DNA from 2 places in the Aristophania sp. ESL1100 genome. Region 2 is predicted to be linked to the other one. Evidence: riboswitches for the same ligand, from Rfam matches in the RefSeq annotation. Region 2 holds a riboswitch; the other holds the start of a gene.
The links. A riboswitch is a leader RNA that binds a small molecule or an ion and turns the genes downstream of it on or off. The one in region 2 is predicted to bind thiamine pyrophosphate.
Positions count from the first base shown of each region.

Region 1: another riboswitch for thiamine pyrophosphate. It lies ahead of ACSYSY_RS00225 (TonB-dependent receptor); the one in region 2 lies ahead of thiC (phosphomethylpyrimidine synthase ThiC).

Region 1 is NZ_CP196394.1:52,475-64,562, reverse strand. Features, by position in the region: gene mnmA (tRNA 2-thiouridine(34) synthase MnmA) at 1-811, opposite strand, end outside; gene ACSYSY_RS00255 (ferredoxin family 2Fe-2S iron-sulfur cluster binding protein) at 848-1,162, opposite strand; gene ACSYSY_RS00250 (cysteine desulfurase family protein) at 1,276-2,403, opposite strand; gene ACSYSY_RS00245 (alpha/beta hydrolase) at 2,944-3,612, shown strand; gene tyrS (tyrosine--tRNA ligase) at 3,646-4,902, shown strand; gene ACSYSY_RS00235 (heparinase II/III family protein) at 4,958-6,568, opposite strand; gene rpe (ribulose-phosphate 3-epimerase) at 6,575-7,276, opposite strand; TPP riboswitch at 7,352-7,460, shown strand; gene ACSYSY_RS00225 (TonB-dependent receptor) at 7,535-9,871, shown strand; gene ACSYSY_RS00220 (phosphotransferase enzyme family protein) at 9,875-11,014, shown strand; gene pnuC (nicotinamide riboside transporter PnuC) at 11,036-11,623, shown strand; gene ACSYSY_RS00210 (hypothetical protein) at 11,620-11,985, opposite strand; gene ACSYSY_RS00205 (efflux transporter outer membrane subunit) at 12,007-12,088, opposite strand, start outside.
Region 2 is NZ_CP196394.1:893,202-905,289, reverse strand. Features, by position in the region: gene ACSYSY_RS04340 (thiazole synthase) at 1-636, opposite strand, end outside; gene thiS (sulfur carrier protein ThiS) at 638-832, opposite strand; gene thiO (glycine oxidase ThiO) at 832-1,833, opposite strand; gene thiC (phosphomethylpyrimidine synthase ThiC) at 1,817-3,586, opposite strand; TPP riboswitch at 3,677-3,786, opposite strand; gene alr (alanine racemase) at 3,867-4,952, opposite strand; gene ACSYSY_RS04315 (fatty acyl-AMP ligase) at 5,192-6,994, shown strand; gene ACSYSY_RS04310 (acyl carrier protein) at 7,051-7,299, shown strand; gene spt (serine palmitoyltransferase) at 7,301-8,500, shown strand; gene ACSYSY_RS04300 (hypothetical protein) at 8,527-9,453, opposite strand; gene ACSYSY_RS04295 (diacylglycerol kinase family protein) at 9,446-10,411, opposite strand; gene ACSYSY_RS04290 (metallophosphoesterase family protein) at 10,574-11,506, shown strand; gene ACSYSY_RS04285 (LptF/LptG family permease) at 11,503-12,088, shown strand, end outside.

The DNA.
Region 1 (12,088 bases), 840 kb from region 2:
CAACGATAATACGCCGCGTTGGCACGTCGATTCGCGTGACTACCTGCCGTTCGCCTGTACTTGTGTGGATATCGCCAAGCCTTTTGCTCTGGCCGACAGTATAGCGGGCGATGCCTTCATGCTGGCCGAGCTTGCGTCCTTCTTCGTCAACAATATCGCCTGCCCCCTTGATCTCGGGGCGCATCGTCTCAACGAGGTCCACATAAGACCCTTTTGTGACAAAACAGATATCCTGACTATCGGGCTTATCAGCAACATCCAGCCCCAATTCAGCCGCGAGCGCTCTGACGGCATCCTTATCGGGCATCTCTCCTAATGGGAAACGCAGAAAATCAAGCTGCTCCTGAGTCGTGGCAAATAAAAACCATGACTGGTCTCTGGAACTGTCCACAGGACGATGCAGCTCAACGCGCTCTGGCCCTTCTATCCGCCTGACATAATGGCCGGTCGCCATAGCCTCGCAACCAAGGTCGCGTGCCATATTCAGAAGATCTGTAAATTTGACCCCCTGATTACACGCAACACAGGGGACAGGCGTCTCTCCCCGCGCATAGGCATCCGCAAAATTTTCGATCACACTGTCACGAAAACGGCTTTCCGCATCAATCACATAATGAGGAAAACCCATCCGGTCGGCAACGGCCCGTGCATCCATGATGTCACGTCCGGCGCAACAGGCGCCCACCCTGGCCGGGCCACGGTCATCATAAAGCTGCAAAGTCGCCCCGATAACCTCATGGCCCTGTTTTTTCAGAAGAGCTGCCACGACTGAGCTATCCACTCCCCCAGACATGGCCACAAGAATACGCATAGTCTGCAAATCGCCTCTTACTAACTTCCGCTCAGATCAATTGGTTTTCGGCAGACGGACGACCAGACCATCTAGAGCCTCGGTCATGACAATCTGACAGCCCAGACGGGAGGTTTTTTCAAGGCCGAAAGCCAGATCGAGCATATCTTCCTCGTCATCTGTCGGCGGGGTCAGCTTGTCAGCCCATGCCGGATCAACAACAACGTGGCATGTCGCACAGGCCAGAGACCCCTCACAGGCACCTTCAAGGTCGATATCATGTTCATGAGCGATTTCCAGAATAGACAGGCCAACCTTGGCATCTACTTCATGACGTGTGCCATCCTGCTCGACAAAAACAATATGCGGCATTTATATCCCCTTAAAATTTCCTCAAAATAAGATTTCATCCCACGAGGTAAAACGTCCCGCAACAAGGTGCAAGGTCTTCGTGAAGCAAGAGCCCTTATTTAATGTGGCTCATTCTATCTTTTTAAAAGGCGTTTTGCCATCTCCTGATAGGCTTTTCCAAAAAGCTCCACCGATTCAGCTTCCGCATTCCAGGGCAGCGAAATTCTGATCGCCTGACCTGACGCCACGCCGAACCCCATGGCCTGCAATACGTGCGAAGGAGAGACTTTCCCCGATGAACAGGCTGACCCGGCTGAGACACAGAACCCTGCCAGATCCAGCATCATCAGCTGCGTCTGGGCAGACACACCTGGCAGAATAACAGAAAGTGTCTGTGGCAGACGCTCAAGCCCTGCACCAATGCTGATTCCCCCCGCCTGCTGAATAAGGGTTTCCAGCCTGTCAGTCATTTCCCTGATCGGGCTCCATTCCTGCTGCGAGGCTGCGGTCAGGGCGGCGCTCATTCCCATAATTGCCGCAAAAGCCGGCGTTCCCCCTCGCCTTCCTCGTTCCTGTCCCCCTCCGGGAAGTAATGGAGAAAGAGGACGGTCTTCCGGCAGAACAAGGGCACCGACCCCTTTCAGTCCCCCGAATTTGTGACCTGAAAGAGCAATCGTTGCATCTCTCGTCACTTCCGGGTCCAAAGTCACGCGCCCTACACTCTGCACAGCATCAATATGCAGAAAGGCATTATACTCCCTGCATAAAGCGGCCACCTCTCTGAGAGGTGAGAGAATACCTGTCTCATTATTGGCAGCCATGACACAGACCAGACTGGGCACACCGTCACTGAGATGCGTCTTCAACGCCTCAAGATCAAGAAGTCCTTTTTTATCGACGGGCAGACGAACCGCATCAGGAGCACCTTGTAGAATGGCGGCATGCTCCGTCGCTCCAACAAGAATCCGCCTGTTCTCTGAAAAACCAAAAGCATGAAGGGCCAGTGTATCGGCCTCAGTTGCCCCGGAGGTAAAAACGCAACATCCCGCCTCTCTTGAAAAAAACGAGGCAATTGCCTTGCGTGAATCTTCCAGCGCCTGGCGGACCCGACGTCCATAGAAATGAACCGAAGATGGATTTCCCGAAAATTCGAGCCCCCTGATCACAGCCTCTTTCGCTTCAGGTCGCAAAAGTTCTGTCGCGTTGGCATCCAGATAAACGGGCTGAGAAACACGAGGATATCCGTGAGAAAGGTAAGTCACTATTTTACGCCTACTGAAACCGCACTTCCTGAAATGATTCCGGGCTGAACCATCAGGATAAATAAAATTACAAATATCTGTAATGGAAAAACGAAGCTAATATATTACACCAAAAGGCACTAATAGATATTTCATGTTTTTAATATAATGTATTTCTATAAAAAACCGCTAACATTCCCTTAAGAAATTCGTCTACCCATTGTTAATAACCACGATCATTTTCATTATTTACTACGAAGTTACCATAAAAAATCATCAACAAATCTTCTTTTTCTATATTACGTTCCGGGTTCATTTCACGTGGTTACGATTTCGTTACAAAAACAGATCATGACCATTGTGTGGCAATGACGATTTTTCTGGAAATTACACTCCCAAAGCAGATATATAAGCTACTGTCTTGCAGCAAAGTAAAGAGTTTCTGCCTCTGCTATGATCAGGTTTTACGACCTGTCTGACTTAAATTTCTTCCGACCGCTTCCTCTAACCTGGTCTTACAAGACACCCGGGTTATGAATGGGTCACAAAATTGAGAGACGAATGCCTGAAGTGATGTTCGCCGGCCCAGAAGGGCGGCTCGAAGGGTGTTATCACCATTCTGACAATCCCAATGCACCATTGGCACTGGTTCTTCACCCGCACCCTCTGCATGGGGGAACGATGAATAACCGCATCACCTACACGATGTACCGCCGCTTTCAGGAAATGGGTTTTTCTGTCATGCGATTCAACTCACGCGGGGTCGGTCGGTCACAGGGTCGTTACGATGGCGGTATTGGTGAAATCTCTGACGCCGCTGCCGCTTTGGACTGGATGCAGATGGTAAATCCGAATTCCAGTGAATTATGGATCGGTGGCTATTCCTTTGGTGCCTTTGTCGGCATGCAGCTCCTGATGAGACGCCCTGAAATCAGTGGTTGGATCAGCATTGCACCTCCGGCAAGCGACTATGATTTCGGCTTCCTGGCTCCCTGCCCATGCAGTGGTCTGATGATTGCCGGCGGCAAGGACTCCATGGCGCCTGAAAGCAGCATCCGCAAAGTTGTCGAAAAGCTGAACACGCAGAAAAATGTCGTCGTCGATTATCGCATTTTTGAGCAGGCTGACCACATCTTTGCCCAATATGCCGACAGGGTCGCCGATGCGCTGGAAGATCATGTAACAAATCGCCAGGCTGAATTTCGCATTGCCCAGCAGGCAGCGGGTTAATCTTTAAAAAATAATCATCAGGAAAAATCCCGCATGACGTCAAATTTCTCCCCCCGCAGTGCCTTCCTTCAGGAAGCACAAGCCCGGGGAATGATTTTTCAATGCACGGACAGTCAGGGCCTTGATGAGGCCCTGTCAGCAGGTCCCATCACTGCTTATATCGGGTTTGACCCAACCGCTGACTCCCTTCATATCGGCAATGCCCTGTCTATCATGATGCTGCGGCTGCTCCAGAAACACGGGCACCGTCCAATCGCCCTGATGGGGGGCGGAACGGCCAGAATTGGTGACCCGTCTTTCCGCGATGAAGCACGTTCACTGATCACAGCCGAAACAATTGCCCATAATCTGGCCGGGATTGAATGCTCATTGCGTCAATTCCTGAATTTTGACGACCAGAATAAAACCATTCTTGCCAATAACGCAGACTGGCTGGAGCGCCTCTCCTATCTTGACCTCCTGCAGGATGTCGGGGTGCAATTCTCTGTCAGCCGCATGCTTTCTTTTGAGAGTGTGAAGCAACGTCTGGACCGCGAACAGGGTCTGACCTTCCTTGAGTTTAACTACTCAATTCTCCAGGCCTATGACTTCCGCGAACTCTACCGCAAACATGGCGCGATTCTCCAGATGGGGGGATCGGACCAGTGGGGCAATATCGTCTCCGGGATTGATTTGGCCCGTCGCACGGACAATGTGCGTCTTTATGGCCTGACAACACCTCTTGTCACCACATCTTCCGGTGCCAAAATGGGGAAATCCGCCAAAGGGGCTCTCTGGGTTCGTTCAGAAAAACTGCCGGTCTTTGATTACTGGCAGTTCTGGCGCAATACGGAAGATGCCGATGTTGAGCGTTTCCTCAAAATGTTTACGGATCTTCCTATTGAAGAATGTGAACGATTGGGCCGCCTTGAAGGTGCTGAAATCAACGAGGCCAAGAAGATTCTGGCCACTGAAGCGACTTCTATCTGCCATGGTCGCAAAGCAGCCGAAGAAGCGGCAGCCACGGCACAAACAGTTTTTGAACAGGGCTCAAACCGGGTTTCCCTCCCTGAAAAGGAACTTTCAAGCACTTTGCTTGAGGAAGGGCTTCCTGCTTTCCGCCTTCTGACAGAAACAGGCCTGACAGCCAGTGGTGGTGAAGCCAGACGCCTTATCCGCGGTGGCGGCGCAAGGCTGAATGATCAGGTTATTACTGATGAAAACCAGCTCATTACTGAAACTGATTTTCTCGATAACGGGCTGAAACTGTCTCTCGGAAAAAAGAAACATATTCTTGTCCGCCTGATTTAGGTCTTTGCTGAAAATAATAAAATTAAAAGGCAGGGCTGTGTAACGGCCCTGTTTTTCAATCCGGCACCCGTTCCAGAACCCAGATGATTTTCTGCCGATTCCGGGTTTTACCCTCTTCGTTTTTAACAGTGTCTCCCGGCTGCGTTGTCAGGACGATCTGCCTGGTTTTTTCTGATTTTCCCCGCCCCAGATAAAGATCATCCTCAACTCTGAGGCTGCCACCAGACTGACGGAAACGCCAGAGTGCGCCTTCTGTATGAAGAATGATCTCGTCATCTTCCTGCTCGACACGGACCGTAGGGTGGACATGAAAACGCAGGGTGCAGGAAAGGTCACGTTCCCCTTCAATCGTTTCCTGACCTCGCAGATCTTCTCCCTCATTGCCAAGATAAAGACTCCGTGACCACATGGCCCCAAGGGGCGCATGATAGCCATCGTGCGAAAGGTCGATCCAATGTTCCTCTGGCGTGCTTTTAAGATTATGGCTGACATGGGAAGGATGACGGGTAATATGACCGTCATCTCCGAACTCAATGCAGGATTCATCCTCCGCGGTCAGAGCGTTATGAGCAGCGCTCACTCTCAAGGCCTCTTTCCAGTTCCCTCCCCTTGCAGCGCCACAATTTACAAAAAGCCGCTGGGACCCGTAAGAGAACTCAAAGGATAAGGTGCCTGCATGTGTCCGGCCATCAAACCCCAAACCCGGTGGTTTGGCGGCATCAATCAATAAAAGAGACCGCCCCAGCGCAATCCTTGCAAACCCGCCTTGCGGCAGAATAGAGGGAAGAGCCCGATGCCGCCCCATATTTTCAAAAAGGGACTGAATCTCATCACGGGGGTGTTCAAGCGTCCCGTTAAACAAGGCCAACCGGCCATCCCCATGGCGGAAAAACTCAAGAACCGGGCCTGTTTTTTCCAGCGCCTGTGAAATCAGGAATGGGACAGAAACAGTCATGGCATTATACATTTCTGCAAAATTCTGGAGCTCTTCCACAGTTTGCAGCTGTGCCTCCGGGCTGCGTTCAGCCACGGTTCCATCTGCCAGAATCAGGCGTTCCAGCTCAGGTTTGAGATAACGCTGGAACCTCAGTAGAAAACCATGCTGCTCCGGCAGAACCATAAAAGCCGCCAGAAGCCCCCGCAAAGCGGCCAATCCCTCCCATCCATGAGGAGGAAGGGGGAGAAGGGCTGCGAGAATACGCCCTTCCCTGAGCATAACATCAAGAACGAGTTTCTGCGTGGCCTGCGTGGCCGTTTCAAGACAGAACTCATAATGTCCCAGCCAGTTTGCCAGGCGCTGCCCCATGATATAGCCGTCCTGAGCCAATGCATCTTCTGGAGGACGCTCACACCAGGCCTGAATAAAATTCCGGCCACATAACCGCGCCTCATTCGTGCCCAGAGCGCGAAGATCACGCAACCAGCCAAAGCTGTAAAGCCATCTCCTGAGCGCTACCGGCCAGACATTCTGCCATCCTTTATGCGAAGAAAACTCATAACTTTTCTGATCGAAAGAAACGCGCCCTCCCACAAGGCACACACCCTGCTCTTCGTCACCATTTCTGATATCCCTGAAGAGAAAGGTCGGGCTTGAGGATGCTTTATGGTGAATCGGCAAAGAAGCAAAAGCGAGTTTCAGTCGGCGCCAGAAGGTGTGATTATTCATTAGCTTCTATGAGTGACGGGATAGATTTACCAGACGTTCAATAGCCGCTTTACGGTCCGTCTTCCCAAAAATAGATGACCCTGCCACAAGTAATGTCGCTCCGGCTTCCACGACGCGAGGAGCCGTCTCCTCATCAATACCCCCATCGACCCCCAGTACAATGGAACGGCCACTTTGCCTGATCATCTCTGCCAAAGTGCGGATTTTGGGAAGCTGCCCTTCCAGAAAACTCTGCCCCCCAAACCCCGGATTGACGCTCATGACAAGGATAATATCCACAATATCCATTACCTGCGAAAGCGCTTCAGGCGGCGTGGCAGGACAGATCGCAACGCCTGCCTTGCATCCAAGGGCACGAATTGTCTGTAACGTCCTGTAAAGATGCGGATTTCCTTCGCAATGCACCGTAATATGATCTGCCCCGGCTTTTGCCACTTCCTCAAGGTAAGGATCAGCAGGCGTGATCATCAGATGGGCGTCAAATTTTGCCTTACTGAAAGGACGCAATGCCTTGATCACAGGCATTCCAAATGAAATATTGGGGACGAAATGCCCATCCATCACGTCAAGATGCAGCCACGGAGCGCTTGCAACATCTTCAAGCTCATGACGCAAATTGGAAAAATCCGCTGATAACAAACTAGGGGCAATAATCGGCATGCGAACCCGGCCTTTTTCTGCATTACAAGGTGACGAGGGTCCTTTCATCCTATTGTAACTTCATAACAGTTTACAAGATAAAAGCCTTCATGGACTCTGAATTATGGTTTCATTATAAGGCAGACATGTTCCGAGGGGTGTCTCTTGATCATAAAGAGGCTGAGATGGCACGGCCGGACCCTTTGAACCTGATCCGGCCCATACCGGCGAAGGGACGGGAAACATTGCCGGAAAGAACCCGCCGGCCCCTGAACTAACGTCACATACCGGATCTTTTCCATCGTTTGTTCGGGGAGAAGATTCCTTTTGCGCGCATCTTTTTATGTATATTTATGCAGTGTCACGACACTTTATTCCCTGGGTTCTTTCTCTGCACTGGCACAGGACACTACTGAAAAAAATATTTCCTCATCCAAAATAGAAGTCCTGACGGTCAAACGTTCCAGAGACATGCTGCTACGCGGCGGCGGGCTTATGACCCCTCAACACGGGACACAGGCACGCAGCGTTGTAGGGCGCCCTTTGATGGACGTTATGGCGCCGACTTCAACAGCCTTTCAGATCATCAGCACAATGCCCGGGGCCAATATAGCCCTGTCCGACCCCTTTGGTATGTCTCCCCAGACCACTATGAGCCTGCGTGGCCTCAATTCGGATGCCATGGGAGCGGTCCTTGAGGGCATGCCCATGAATGACCTCGCTTATTATGTGCTTTCACCCGGACAGTTTGCCGATTCAGAAAATTATAGCGAAGTTGCGCTTCAACAAGGATCAGCCGATCTGGACAGCCCCGTTATCAATGCCGCAGGGGGGCTTCTATCCATGCATTACCGGGATCCTTCCCTGAAACCGGGGGGAATGGCCTCGTTTTCATATGGGTCCTATAATATGAGGCGCGGTTTCATCCGTATGGAGACGGGCGAACTGGGACATACCGGCCTGCGCGGTTTTATTTCCTACTCCAATAGCCATACCGAAAACTGGCGAGGTGCGGGCGATGATTCACGCCATCACATAGATTTCAAATTCCTCAAGGAATGGGGAGACGGAAACCGGGTTGCCCTGCTGGGCTCATGGAACCATGCTCTCAACAGCTATTACCCTGAAGTGACGCTTACCAGCTGGCAGCAGAACGGTATTCACGGCGAAAATAATCTCGCCGCCCATTATGATAAGAACCACCCTCTTTCTAACGAAAATTACTGGAAATTCTGGCGTGACCCCATGGATACTTTCTATGTCGGCGCGCCTGTCCATGTCCGATTTGATGAGCGATTTTCCCTTGATGTGACGCCCTACGCACAACGTGCCTATGGCAGTGCTCCTTCGGGCATGGTGCTCAACGCGACTGGTAATGCCATGGGCAATGAAGCCCTCAGCCCGATTTCTCTGCCCGGCGGCGCAGACGCTGCCATGGCCCGGGCGGATTATACGCAGAAGAGTTACCGCTCCGGTTTTACCGCGGCCCTCCATGCCAAAGCGGGATGGAATAATTTTGTCATAGGCTATTGGTATGATTATTCAGACGATCATGAGCGCCAGACCTTTAATCTCGCAGATGAAAATGGGTATGCAGACTCTATCTGGGGGCAGACTCACCACCTCCATCTGGCTGACGGGCGGCTTCTGAAAGGGGCCGATTTCCATACAATGGCTCAGGTCAATGCCATTTTCATCGGGGACCATATTTCACTTTTCCATGACTCTCTGGCCATGGATATCGGCTTTAAGGAAGTGATGCTCACGCGCACAGGCAGTAATAACCTGCCAGGGCCGCAATACAGAATCGGCCATAACAGCGCGCAGCCGCTTCCGCGCTTCGGGCTCAGGTGGAATTTTACAAAAAAGGACCAGCTTTTTTTCAACGCAACGACGAATTTCCGTGCTCCCGCCGTTACCGCCTATTATGACAGCTATGAGATCAACTCCACCAGCGCCGTGGGAAAAGGATCCCCTGGTCTCAAGGATGAATATTCCATCGCGGAGGAAATTGGATACCGCCATAATGGTGATCTTATTACGGGAAGCATCACATTCTTTAACTATAATTTCACCAATCGCCAGATCATGACCATTCTCAGGCAAAACGGGTCTGAAGTCTCATCAACCATCAATGCGGGCGGCCAGACATCACGCGGGGTTGATCTTGAGGTCGGGACAAGGCCCTGGCACCATTTCAGCCCTTATCTGTCTTTTGAATATCTTAATGCCACAATTGATAACAATATCGCCGTCAGCGGAGACACGCTCCATACCGCCGGGAAAACGGCTGTTCGCAGTCCACATGTGCAGGGGGCTCTTGGCCTGCGTTATGACGATGGCCATTTGTTTGGACTTTTCACCGCCCGCTATACAGGCAGCCAATATTCGACATTCATGAATGATGAGAAAATGCCCTCTCACATCACGGCTGACTTAAATCTTGGTTATCGTTTCTCTGACTATGCCCGCCTGAAGGCCCCGACTCTGATGCTGAACTTCCTGAACATTACCAACCAGCATTACCTCTCGGGCATTTCGTCTCCCCAGCTCAACGCTCACTCAACAGTGGCCCAGCATGGGACTCTCATCGCCGGGAGTGCGCCACAATATTATATTGGCAGTGGATTTGCGGTTCTCTTCTCAGCCAGAACGGGATTTTGAACAATGTCAGATAAATCTTCCATAAGTGCCTTGGGCCTTGATGACAGGACACATACCAGAAACTGGGATTTACTGACTGAAAACACCATCCGCGATGTTCTAAGTCATTACGTAACAATCCATAACCCTATTGAGATTCTCTGGCACAGCCCGCGTGGATTTTCTTCTGCCGCTCTTGTCTCCATACCCGGGGGAGAGAAAATTTTTATCAAGAGGCACGATTCCCGACTCCGCCCCTCGGCCATATTGCAGGAAGAGCACAACTTTATCACGCACCTGAACCAGAAAGATTTTCCCGTCCTTATGCCTCTGATCAATAAGGCCGGTCAGAGCATCACGGTCACAGAAGCTGGTGTTTTTGAGCTTTACCCCCCCATGCCAGGGCAGGATCTCTATAGACAAACCCTGTCATGGGAACCCTACCATTCCCAACAGCACGCTTTTACAGCCGGGCAGCTCCTGGCACGCCTTCATAAGGCAAGCGCAGATTTCCCGGCGCCCCCGCGCCAGACGAGATTTCTGTCCTCTCCCCTTTTCCCTCTTCTTTCCTCGTCCCCGAAAGAAAGTCTGGAACACTGGATTTCAGAGCAACCCGGCCTGGAAACTGCTTTAAAAAGCTGGAACTGGAAAGAGGAACTCTTCCCGCGCCTGGAAATGTTTCACACCCCCCTGCGCCCTTATCTTGAAACAATTTCCCTTCAGTGGGGGCATGGGGACTGGCATGGTTCAAACCTTGTCTGGCGTGACAATAAAGCGGCCGCTGCCTTTGATTTCGGGCTCAGTGATAAAACCTGCCCGAGTTTCGATATTGCGATCGCCCTGGAGCGTAGTTTTATACTCTGGATGGATTGCCAGAATCATAATGCTGTTACTTTTGCCTTAATGCTGCCTTTTTTATGTGGATATCATAAAGAAAGTTCTATTCAGGAAACAGAAAGGAAGTTAATTTCCCTCTTTCTACCTTTGGCACATGTTACATTTGCGCTTTCCGAAATTGCTTATTACAGCATTCTGGCACAGGACAGAGTAACGGCCGAAATTGCATACAGGAAATATCTTATCGGTCATTTGGATTGGTTCTCTGGTCCTTATGGTCGCTTTTGTCTTTCGAGATTAAACACTATGCTCAAAACCCTTTCTTAAATATAAGAAAGCATCATCAACATGTTTGAATATTTTGGTGTCATTCTTAGTATCGTCGGCGTATTGCTGGCCACACAAAGGTCTCTTTGGGCAGGACCTTTTTATATTGTGGCCTGCATTCTCTATGGATTTATCTATTACCAGGAGAAACTATACGCGGACTCCATTCTTCAGGTCGTCTTCATGGTTATTGCCTTTTACGGGTGGGTCACCTGGATTGTGCAATATCTCTCTCAGAGAGCCCACCCCCGGGCACCTGCCTTACTCGTCGTGCATTCCCTCCCGCAAAACGCTCCCTATATTGCGATTGGCGTAACAATCGTCGGCACGCTTTTATGGGGTGGATTCCTTCAATGTCAAACGGAAGATCCATTCCCATTTCTGGATGCAGGGTTAAGTATTGCCAGTCTGGTAGGGTCTTACTGGACGGCAAAACGTTACAGAGCCTGCTGGCTGCTCTGGATCGTGATTGATACAATCTATTGCGGGATTTATTTCGACCGTGGGCTCTACCCTACCATGGGTCTTTATAGCAGCTTTGTCCTTCTTTCATTCTACGGCTACTGGTCCTGGAATGAGAAGGAAGAAGAGATGGAATCAGCTTCCTAGGGATCTTCCGACAATTTCTGAATCCGCACTAATTTGCCGGACGCATCATGATAAAAAATCACGTCCCCTTTTCGTTCGGCATAGCCATCGGGCATACCGCCTTTTTTAACGAAAAGAAGACGTAATTTGTCAGGCTGTTCCTTTACTGTGTCCCCTTTCGGCACGTAATGAAACATACTGAAATCTGTGTATTTATGGACAAGAGTCGAAGAGCGATAAAGCTGGTCGAGCGATGGTTTCTTTTTAATATCACCAAAAGTCGGCGCAGGGTCATCTGCCAGACAGACAACCGGGGCCATTGCGAAAGAAGAGAAGAGAAACAGATTTGTGACCGTTTTATACATCATTGATCTATTCAGCATAACTCTTCCTTCGCTCTATTATTATCCCTTATGACTCTCTTTAACCTGCTTTCCGGGATGAGCTGAGACCTTGCTGGCGGGCTGGGGTGTTTTACGACTCCAT
Region 2 (12,088 bases):
ATTGAGTAGGACAGCATCATATCCCATCTCCATGGCTTCGCTAGCCTGTGACGGTCGGCCTATACCGGCATCTATAATGAGCGGAATAGAGGAAAAATGCTGTCGGTAAGCCAGAAGGGCATTTCTGTCTGAAAGGCCCTGCCCGCTTCCTATCGGAGCAGCCCAGGGCATCAGGACCTGACAGCCTGCCTGCACGAGTTTTTCTCCAACCCCCATATCTGAAGTGGTGTAAGGAAAAACACAGAACCCCTCTTCTGTAAGAATTCGCGCCGCTTCTACAAGCCCGAAAACATCAGGATTCAAGGCAAGATCATCTGCGATGACTTCCAGCTTGATCCAGTTCGTTCCCATGATTTCACGGGCCATATGGGCTGTTGTGACAGCTTCCCGCACGGACTGACAGCCCGCAGTATTGGGCAGAATTCGTGCCCCTGTCTGGCGGATCAAGGACCAGAAAGCCTGCCCGCTCCCTTTCTGTCCTCCACCAAGTCCCAGACTTTCACGGCGTAGGGAAACAGTGACAATATCGACATTCGCAGCTTTTACCGCTTCTTCCAACATGGCTGGGGACGGATAACGTGCTGTCCCAAGAAGAAAACGTGATGAAATTTTATCACCATAAAGAGAGAGACTCATCTTATCCTCCCTGCATGGGAGCGAGAATTTCCACCTCATCTCCCTCTTTCAGTAATGCTGTATTTCGTTTTGATATCGGAATAAAAAGACCATTAAGAGCTGTCGCTACTGTTGATTGATCCAGCTCAAGCTCTTCAAGCAATGTGGCAAGAGATGCGCTTAAAGCATGGGGCTCGCCATTAACACTGATTGTCATCACATCGTTCTCCCCGCTTCCTTATCAAGAAGCTCAACAATCTGGCGCGCGCACCAGGGAGATAACAGAAAACCGTGACGATATAACCCATTGGCGTAAATAATCCGGCCTTCCTGTTCAATATCGGGCAGATTATCGGGATAAGCAGGGCGGACGCCGGCGCTGACTTCAACGATATCCGCCTCACCCAAAGCTGGGTGCAAACGCTGCACGGCTTCAAGAAGATCATAGGCCGAGCGCACCGTTACAGGCACGTCACTATCACTTTCGATACTCGTTGCACCGACCATCATAACGCCCTGTCCACGTGGCACAACGTAAACCGGCTGACGTGGATGAAGAAGCCGAATCGGTCGGGAAAAACTTATCTCTGTCGAGTGGATGCGAATCATTTCTCCGCGAACCCCCCTCAATCTGGGGAGATCTCTACGTGCCGACAGGCCCCGACAATCAATAATCACATCTTCCTTGAGATCAGAAGCTGTTACCTCATATCCACGCTCCACTTTACAGCCAGCCTGCAGAAAAGATGTTTCTAAAGCCGGCAACGCAAAGCGGGGGTCAAGATGCGCTTCTCTGGGATAAAAGAGCCCTTCCCTGAACCTGCCTGCAAGAGCCGGTTCCAATTGCCCGATAATCGTTTCATTGACGGTTTCGTGCTCCTGCGTACAGCGGGCAAAGCGAATGACTTCGCTTCGGTCCCGTGCCGCTGACAGCACCAGACTGCCATTCCGCTGCAAACCTTCATAGTGATTTTCCCACCATGACAGAGCCTCTACGCCACGGTCACGGACCAGATCATCAGCCCCATCACGCTCACACCAGGGGGCAATCATTCCACCGGCGAACCAGGAACATGTTTCTTTGCCAAGTTGCTCAGTCTTTTCATAGAGATGCACAGTGCCGTAACCTGCATCCTGCAAGCTCAGTGCTGTGACAAATCCGGCAACACCGCCCCCTATTATGCCAATTGAGGGTAAAGTCTCATACTGTTTCGACATAAAGAGCCCCTCCCTGTTTGCGGAACTCTTCAGATTTTTCTTTCATGCCTTCCAGCCGTTCTGTCTCTTCGCGAATATCCTGTGAGATTTTCATTGAACAGAATTTAGGCCCGCACATGGAGCAGAAATGTGCCGTTTTATGAGCCATTTTAGGCATTGTTTCATCATGGAATGCCCGTGCTGTATCAGGGTCAAGCGCGAGATTGAACTGATCTTCCCACCTGAAAGCAAAGCGTGCCCGCGAAAGCGCATTATCATGTTGCTGTGCAGCCGGGTGCCCTTTTGCAAGATCCGCTGCATGAGCGGCAAGTTTATAGGTAATGACACCGGTTTTGACATCATTACGGTCTGGCAGCCCCAAATGCTCTTTGGGCGTGACGTAACAGAGCATGGCTGTGCCGAACCATCCGATCATCGCGGCCCCGATCGCAGAGGTTATATGATCGTAACCGGGAGCGACATCTGTTGTAAGAGGGCCGAGGGTATAAAAGGGCGCGTCTGCACAGAATTCCTTCTGTTTGTCCATATTCTCACGAATAAGATTCATGGGAACATGGCCAGGACCTTCAATCATGACCTGACAACCATGTTTCCAGGCAATCTGCGTTAATTCTCCAAGCGTTTTCAGCTCAGCAAACTGGGCTTCATCATTAGCATCAGCAATGCTGCCGGGGCGCAGCCCATCTCCCAGGGAAAGAGCTATGTCATAGCGATGACAGATGTCACAGATTTCTTCAAAATGCTCGTAAAGGAAACTTTCGCGGTGTCCATCAAGGCACCAGCGCGCCATGATTGATCCGCCACGGCTGACAATTCCTGTGACTCGTTTTGCCGTCAGAGGGATATGGGCCAGACGCAATCCGGCATGAATCGTGAAATAATCAACCCCCTGCTCCGCCTGATGGATCAACACACTGCGAAATATTTCCCAGTTCAACGCCAAAGGATCGTTACCTACGCGCTCCAGGGCCTCGTAAATAGGAACAGTGCCGATGGGTACGGGAGAGTTTCGTATAATCCAGGAGCGTACCTGTCTGATATGTTTGCCTGTAGAGAGGTCCATAACCGTATCGGCACCCCAGCGGGTCGCCCAGACCATTTTTTCAACTTCCGAGGCAACCCCGGACGTGACTGCTGAATTACCGATATTTGCGTTGATTTTTACCAGAAAATTACGCCCGATCACCATAGGCTCAAGCTCTGGATGATTGATATTGCCAGGGATTATGGCACGCCCTGCTGCAATTTCATCACGAACATATTCAGGCGTGATATAAGAGGGCATATCGCTTCCTACACGCTCTCCCCGCACAGATGTGGAAGCCTTTTTTTGCGCCTCTTCTCTGCCAAGATTTTCACGCCAGGCAGCATAAATCATTTCCTCGGTCACAATTCCTGCGCGGGCATAATCCAGCTGGGTAACGTTCTTCCCCGCAAACCCTTCTCTTACGATATGATGAGCCGGACAAAAGGGAACAGAATCAGAAGCAGGAAGAGTCTCCTCTATACGGCCTGAGAAACCGCGTTTCTCCAGCCATTTTCCTCTGATTTTCGGTAATCCTTCTTCAAGGGAAAGGACCGCTGATTCATCTGTATAGGGCCCGGACGTATCATAAAGACGCTGAAAGGGCTGTTCTTCATCTTCAAGAGCGACATCCCTGAAAGGAACAAGAATGTCTTTTCTTCCCGGAGCGGGACTATATATTTTCTGGGAGCCACAGATTGGGCCTGTGGTAATTGTAAATTCCTGCATTGATCTTCCCTCCACTCATAGCTGGTGTGAGTAAAAGACCCGGCACAATGGTTGACGATCTTATAAGAATTCCAGACAGCATAATCTCATACTATCTGTGTTTCCCGTTCCTTCGCCGGCCTGACCCGGATCAGGTTCAAAGGGTTCGGCACCATGCCATCTCAGCCCTGCCTGTCAGCAGGACTCCCCCCGGAACATGCTTATTTGCGTAGCAAGGCTTTCTATCACACGTCAAGTTTGAAGCCTTGATGGCACTATAACGTGATAAGTTTTTCAGATGTCACAATGAATAGGAACGGCTGTAACGATCCCCTGAAGCCGTTAAAATCTCGTATCCGATTGTTCCGGCCTGTCTGGCAAGATCATCAATGGACTGCTCTGGTCCAATAACAGTGACATAATCCCCCTCTTTCAGAGCATTTTCTGGAAGGGCTGTGATATCAACGCTGACACTATCCATAGAGACACGCCCCATAACAGGCAGAGGAGTGCCTTTGAACCAGAGAATGCCTCTCCCGCTTAACTGCCTGAAAAAACCATCGGCATAGCCTATCCCGAGGGTTGCCAGACGTGTCTTATGAGAAACCTGGCAACTATAGCCATATCCGATGAATGAGCCTGCTGGGACCTCTCGGAGCTGACAAACGGGAACTTTCAGAGACACCACCTGAGACAATGGATTTTGAATGCCCGTTTGTGGAGCGATCCCATATAAGGCTGCCCCTGGCCTGACCATGTCGAAATGAAATGCTTCACCCAGAAAAATTCCGGAAGACGCTGAAAGAGAACGCGGGACTCCACGAAAAGACTCTGTCATAGACTCAAATCTTGCCAGCTGTTCCCTGTTGGCAGGGTGTTCAGGCGTGTCAGCGCAGGCAAGATGGCTCATAATAAGACGTAAGGGTAACAGTCTCAGCCAGTCATGTGTTAAATCAGCTTCTGACAAGCCAAAACGTGACATCCCTGTATCAAGCTGTAACGCGGCAGGATGCGCTTTTTTGCTGGTAAGGCAATAATCCCGCCACTCATAAGCCTGCGTCAGTGTATTAATAACAGGTACAAGATTTTTCTCTACAAACCACTCTGCCGCGCCTGGCATAAATCCATGCAGGACGAAAATTTGCGCTGTGGGCAGAATTTCCCTCAGCTTTTCACCTTCCTCAGGGAGTGCTACAAAAAAACTGGATGCGCCTTTCTCGAAAAGGGCCGTCGCAATCGGCTCGAGACCGAGACCATAGGCATTAGCCTTCAGGACTGGAGCGCACTCTGCCGCTTTTACAAAATGTCTGAGTGTATTATAATTTTTCTGCAAGGCTTTGAGGTCAATCGTCAAAAGTCCCTTTCCGAGAGACAGATCATGAGACATGGTAACTTCGTCCTCTCTTTTGCCCATTATGACGTCGGACTCTCGGTAAAAATGAAACTTTCATATATGTTTTGACCCGCTGAATCGACTGATTCATAACTTTATAGTACGAAAAACGACTAATCTAGCTTGAGGTCTGATAGGGTTCTGTATTAGAGACATGTCGGAAATTTAAACTTTTCTTCGTTTTGAGTTGTTGGCTTTTGCCCGATCAAGGGTAAAAGTCCCGTCAGTTAGTTATGAGAGCCACTAATTCAGTGGGTCAATTGGGAGCTAGTCAAGGTTTGACAGAGGCTAAGCAAACTTCCACCCTTCCTCTTTGCGCAACGCCGAGCCGTTCGGGGTTGGCACGTCGGTATGGGGATTTCGCCAGTTTTCCAGAAGCATTGGATTATGCTGCCCAAGGGAAAACGGGCTTTAATATTTATTCCGGTAAAGGGACGTTGCTGGAAGCTCTGCCCTACAGCCTTTTACGCACTCAGGCTCACTCTGTTGCGAAGCGCCTTCTTGGTCTCGGCTTGAAACCGGGAGACAGGTTGTGTCTCGTGGCAGAAAGTGATGGTGATTTTGCCCGAATTTTCTTCGGCTGCCAATATGCTGGCCTGGTTCCTGTCCCTCTTCCTTTGCCGGTCGCTTTCGGCGGAAAGGAAGGGTACATCGAGACATTGCGTGGCATGATCGCCAGTGCCGAAGCCAAGGCTGTTGTTGTGCCTGACGTTATCGGAAGTTGGACAAACGATATCACGTCGGGGATGAATCTGGCTTTTGGTGGGTCACCCGCTCAGCTTCTTGAGCTGCCCGAGGCGGAAATTGCTCTTCCTGAAATCAGGACCAACGACCTTTCTTATCTCCAATTCTCATCAGGAAGCACCCGTTTTCCTATGGGGGTCAGCGTCACGCAGAAAGCGGGCATGGCGAATGCTCACAGCATTGCCCATGACGGGTTAAAAGTGCTCACAGCAGAATCGCCCGATGATGACCGTTGCGTCTCCTGGCTTCCCCTCTATCATGATATGGGGCTTGTAGGGTTTTTCTTGACGCCTATGACATGCCAGCTTTCGGTTGACCTTCTCCCGACACGTGAGTTTGCTCGCCGCCCTCATGTCTGGCTGGAACTGATTTCACGCAATAAAGGCACACTTGCCTATAGCCCCTCTTTCGGTTTTGAGCTCTGCGCAAAGCGGGGAGCGCGTGAAGAGATTGATCTTTCATCCTGGCGCGTGGCCGGAATCGGCGGTGACATGATCCGCCCGCAAATCCTTGAACAATTTGCTGATTGCTTTGAGAGCAAGGGATTTGATCGTCGCGCGTTTGTTGCCAGTTATGGAATGGCTGAGACCACTCTGGCTATCAGTTTCGCTCCCCTTAATACCGGGATTGAAACAGACACAGTCGATCTTCGTTATCTTGAGGAACATAATCAGGCCAGACCGGTTTCTTCAGAAGATGATATGTCGCGCACATTTGTTTTATGTGGGGAGGCCCTGCCAGGACATAAAATAGAAGTGCGGGACTCTGAGGGTAAAATATTGCCCGAACGTGAGGTCGGGACGATTTTCGTTCATGGTCCCAGCCTGATGTGCGGTTATTTCAATCGTCCTGAAGAGACAAAAGCTGTTCTCTCAGAAGATGGATGGCTTAATACGGGTGATCTGGGCTATAGCCTGCGCGGTCAGATCGTGGTTACAGGGCGCGCTAAAGACCTGATTATCATAAATGGCCGTAATATCTGGCCACAGGACCTTGAATGGTCGGCTGAACATGAAATTTCAGGTTTGCGTTCCCGCGACGTTGCTGTGTTCTCGCTTAATGATGCTGGTAGTGATGAAGAAATTGTCGCGCTGGTGCAATGCCGGCTGACTGAAGAAGAACCTCGCAAGGCGCTGATAGATCAGATTACCAGTTTATTCCGCCGTCTTCATGGAGTGGAGTGCCGAGTGATTCTGGTGCCTCCGCGCTCGCTCCCTCAGACATCATCTGGCAAACTGACCCGTGCCCGGGCCAAAAAGATGCTGCTGAATGGTGAGTTTGGCGATTTTTAAAATTAGTCTTATTATAACCGGTTACAACAACAGGTTACAGAACCAGAGGTTTAGAAATGACAGAAACTGTCGCTGACATTGCCGAAATGATTACTCAGAAACTTCTGGCTAATCCAAAGGTTCCCCGTGACATTAACGGTGATAGCCGTATTGTAGAAGATCTGGCTTTTGACAGTCTTGCTGTCATGAATTTTGTGATGGAAATAGAAGACACTCTTGATGTTTCGGTCCCATTGGATAAATTGGCCGACATTAGAACAATTAATGATCTTGCAGCCTGCCTGTACGAGATCAAAGCTGGTTAATATGACTTCACTTTTTGCTAAACACGCCTCTCTTAAAGCGTCATTTGAGGGGCTGAAGGCCTTGAGCCCTCGCAATCCGTTCTCTGTTGTTATAGATCGTCCACTCTCAGCATCTGTAGGATTGATTGAAGGGCGTGAGACACTTCTTTTTGGCACAAATAACTATCTCGGCCTCAGCCAGTCAAAAAGAGCTGAAGACGCAGCCATAGAAACCGTTCGTTCCATGGGTGTTGGCACAACGGGGTCGCGTATCGCCAATGGTACACTCTCTCTTCATCAGAAGCTTGAGCAGAAACTTACCGAAGTTTTCCGCCGCAAGCATGCCATGGTTTTTTCAACAGGCTATCAGGCTAATCTGGGCACAATTTCTGCTCTGGTAAACAAGGATGACACCCTCTTTCTGGATGCTGACAGCCATGCCAGCATTTATGACGGGGCCAGACTTTCTGGTGCACAGGTTATCCGCTTCCGCCATAATGATCCTTCAGACCTTGACCGCCGCCTCACACGTGCCAAAGATTCCTCTGGAGCAAAATTGATTGTTGTTGAAGGTATTTATTCAATGACAGGCAATATTGCCCCTCTTAAGGAATTTGTTGAGGTAAAAAAACGCCACGACGTGCCTATCCTGGTCGATGAAGCTCATTCATATGGCGTTGTTGGTGAGCATGGCCGTGGCGTTGCTGAGTTGCAGGATTGCGAAGCAGATATTGATTTTGTCGTCGGCACTTTCTCAAAGGCATTAGGAACTGTCGGGGGCTATTGCGTTACCGACTATGATGAGATTGACCTCATTCGTCTTTGCTCTCGTCCTTATATGTTCACGGCCTCTCTTCCTCCTGAAGTGATCGCTGCAACATTGGCAAATTTTGAGGAAATACAGGCGCGCCCTCACCTCAGAAAGCAATTACAGCAGAACGCAGAGCGCCTTCATGCGGGGTTTAAGGCACTGGGTTTGCCAACAAGCCAATTTGTTTCACCCGTCATCGCCGTTACGCTTGAAGACGTTCCCACGGGGATTGCTTTCTGGAACAAACTTCTGGAAAAAGGCGTTTACGTGAATTTATCACTACCGCCTGCCACACCTGACGAACGTCCTCTATTGCGTTGTTCCGTCATGGCCGCTCATAGTTTTGGCCAGATTGATCAGGCTATTGAGACTTTCGGCGAAGTGGCCCGTGAGTTAGGCGTCATTAAATAACGACAACCCGGAAAGTGCGCCCTATTTTATAAGCGCACTTTCCGGAAATGCCATAAAACGAGCGGCAGACAAAGAACAGGGTGTTTCTTTTCAAACTCTGAAACATAAGGCCTCTGCCCCGTGTGACGCTCAATCTTCCAAAGAAGATAGGATAATCCATTTTCAAACGTAAAAGCCGCCTTGATCAGGCGCATCACGTTCAATGGTTTTCCTAATTTTTCAATATGTTTCCAGCGTAATTCAGCTTTCTTGCGGTTGCGTTCCGTAATATGAGGGCGCAGAATTTCATCCTGATATGTAACACTTAATCCTGCGGCTCTCCAGGCAGCGAGAAGACATTCCGTATAACGTGCCTGTTGCCCCTGAAGAATATTACGGCTTCTGCCTGTTTTCTCGACTCTTAACTCAGCTTTATAAGTTCTTGCAAAAAGTGAATGCCAGTAATTTTCCGAGGGAGCCTGCTCTGGGCCAAGAAGTGCTGCCCATAAGGAAGCCGTGATTACACAGCGCCTGACAGCTTCCAGTATCCTATCCGCAGCAACTGTATCTCTTACCCATATAAGTCTTACAGGCTGACAAAAACGCGCCCAGATCGTGGTATCGCAGGACTCTAATGATGAACGCGACAGGAACTGTTGATAGGATAATGTGGCGACTTTTGCCCTGTAAACTTTTCCTCCATAGGTCATCTCCACATAACACACATTGGGAGGAAGCAGTCGGTTCATGAAACGACTTATGAAGGGACCGGAAAAATCCTGGCAACGATCAACGATGATATAAAAATCCAATATACCATCAGGATCTGCCTGCCTCAAAAGAGAGCCGTAAAAAAGGACTCCCAGAGGCGGCCGAGGCAATTGCTCGGCCAGATATCCGGCAAAATTGGTAACAGCGTCTTCAACAGAAGACGTCAATTCATTAATAAGTGTTTCATTAAGATGATCAGACATGAAGAAACCTGAAGCTGGGGCCTCGCTCCAAAAGTAAATGTGAATCTACCGGAGGCGTAAAGACCTCACCATCAAGCACAAAATCACTTTCTGTGACAATATGAAACGTTTCAGTTCTATAGCTGGTATAATCAGGATGTTCCCTGAGCCACAGCGGTGCTTTCCCTCTTAAAAGATTGAAAAGCACTCCCGTGAAATTCTTCGGAAAGCTATTGACGTTAAGGAAATGAAATCCTTTGTCAGTCTCATCAGAATTCCAGAAAGGCCAGATATTATGCGACATTTTTTCCAGTCCAGAGGCCAGAAAAAGGAAACTTCTATCATCAGAATGTGACGTTTCACTCTCTTTTGATGTAGACCAGCTCATCGTGTCGCCACTCAGCCATTGATTGCGTGTCTTTCTCAAACACAGGCTCATGATGCTCGATAAAATCGTCAGGACAACAGCAAGATCATGCGGCGCAAATTTCAAAACTGTTGGAGAATGTGCAATCCTCACGGCCCTTGCATAGCCGGCGCACCCTCCAAACATGCCTAGGACAGGAGTGCGTTCCTCGTCACCAGGCCAGGAAATCTGTATAGGAGACCGTCTTTTATAGGAAAGCTTATGGGGCTCAAGAAGTCTTTTCAAAGTAGGTGCATGTCGACTTCCAAACCCGACATCACCAGCAATCAGATTTGTATTACCAGAAGGAATAACAGCAATATCGGGCAAAGCATCTTTAGGATAGATCGCAGCAATTGCCGTTAAACAGGAACTGACTGAACCATCTCCGCCGTTAATTGCAATCGTGGATATATCATTTTTACGCAGAAAACTTATATCATCAAGAAGTTGTTCATCATGGTGCGAGCGAATACAAAAATCCCCGAAATATGCTTTTGCATTCGAGAAAAATATCTCACCATCAGCACGATTTCGGAGACTCTTGGGATTATGAATAAAAGCTGTCTTCACGTAGCATCAAATCTTTTTCTATAAGGCGGGTCATTGAGAGCCATTGGCTCTCACTTCCAAAAGTTTGGTATTCTGATCTATCATAACCCGTTCTAAGAGGATAGAAAGGATAATCCTTATTCACAGGATTTAATGTTTCCTAAATGAATCATGATCTCTCAAATGTCTGAAATTTCATCTCACAGTCTTTCTGCCGCTACACAGAATTCAGCAGTAAGCCTGGCTCATATTTCTGACCCTCACCTCCCTCTTCCGAAGATTCATGTAAGAAAAATTTTAAATAAACGCGCTTTCAGCCTCGCTTTGTGGGTCAGTAAAAGACGACAACATCATCTTTTTGAGATCACTCAAGATATTATCAGAAATATCGAAACGCATAAGGAAATCAGCTCAATCCTGATTACGGGTGATCTGACTAATTTTGGCACCAGAGAGGAATTTGAAGCAGCACGAAAATGGCTGGAAAGCTTTTCAATTCCGCCAATCATTGTGCCGGGAAATCATGATACAATGATGCCTGAGCCATTTGAGGAGTCACTGGCTCTCTGGAAACCCTGGACGGGGCCGCACTTCCCTTTTGTAAGATTTATTAAAGATGTGGCCATTATCGGGCTTAACTCAGCTATCCCTACCCCACTATTCAAGGCTTATGGGCGTTTAGGGACCGATCAGTTGGAAAAGCTTTCTATAATCCTTGAAAAATTGGGAAAAGCTGGTTACTGCCGGATAGTCATGCTTCATCATCCTCCTAAAACAGGACTGATGGACCGGGTAAAAGCCTTACATGACATAAATGAATTTTCATCTGTTCTGCGAGAAAAAGGGGCTGAGCTTGTTCTTCATGGACACAGCCATAAGGCAACCTTTACTCATGTGGAAGGGGGTTCTGTTCCTCTCTTAGGGAGCAGTTCAGTTTCAATGAAACATGACTCAGTTTCGCGCAAAGCAGGGTGGACAAAAATTAAGTGTATTCCATCATCACAAAAGTGGGAGATTCAGCTTTCCCGCTTTGATAAAACAGGGCATATCTTGTGGCAGCATGAATGGAACACTGATCGGCAGATGATTACTCCTCTGCAGGAGCTAAGTTTTTGATAAGACTTCCGACCCTTGATCGATATCTTTATCGCCAGCTTATTCCACCATTTGTTGTGGCATTGACGACAATGCTGATCGCCCTGCTACTGGAGCGGCTTCTGGTTTTATTCAACCACCTGGCAAGTGCAGGCAGTTCTCTGGCGACATTAGTCAGTCTTTTAACGGATCTCCTCCCTCATTATATGGGGCTGGCCTTGCCGGCTGCTCTTTGTATCGCCGTTTTTCTGACCATCCATAAAATGAGTGAAGGTAACGAGATTGATGCCCTCAATGCCTCTCAAGTGCCCTTGTTACGCATTACGCTGCCTTACATAATGGTTGGTGCCATTCTGGGCGTATTAAGTGTTTTTCTATATGGCTATATCCAGCCTATTGCACGCTATGATTACCGTCAGGGTTTTTATTTTGCTCGCCATACTGGCTGGGCCCCTCATTTACAGTCTGAAATGTTTGCTGTGACATCAAAAAATACAATGCTCACAGCCGATCATGTGGACCATGGAGGATCCCGCTTACATCACGTTTTTATCCGTGACCTTAAAAAAGACGGCAGTACACAGCTCATTACAGCTGAAAAGG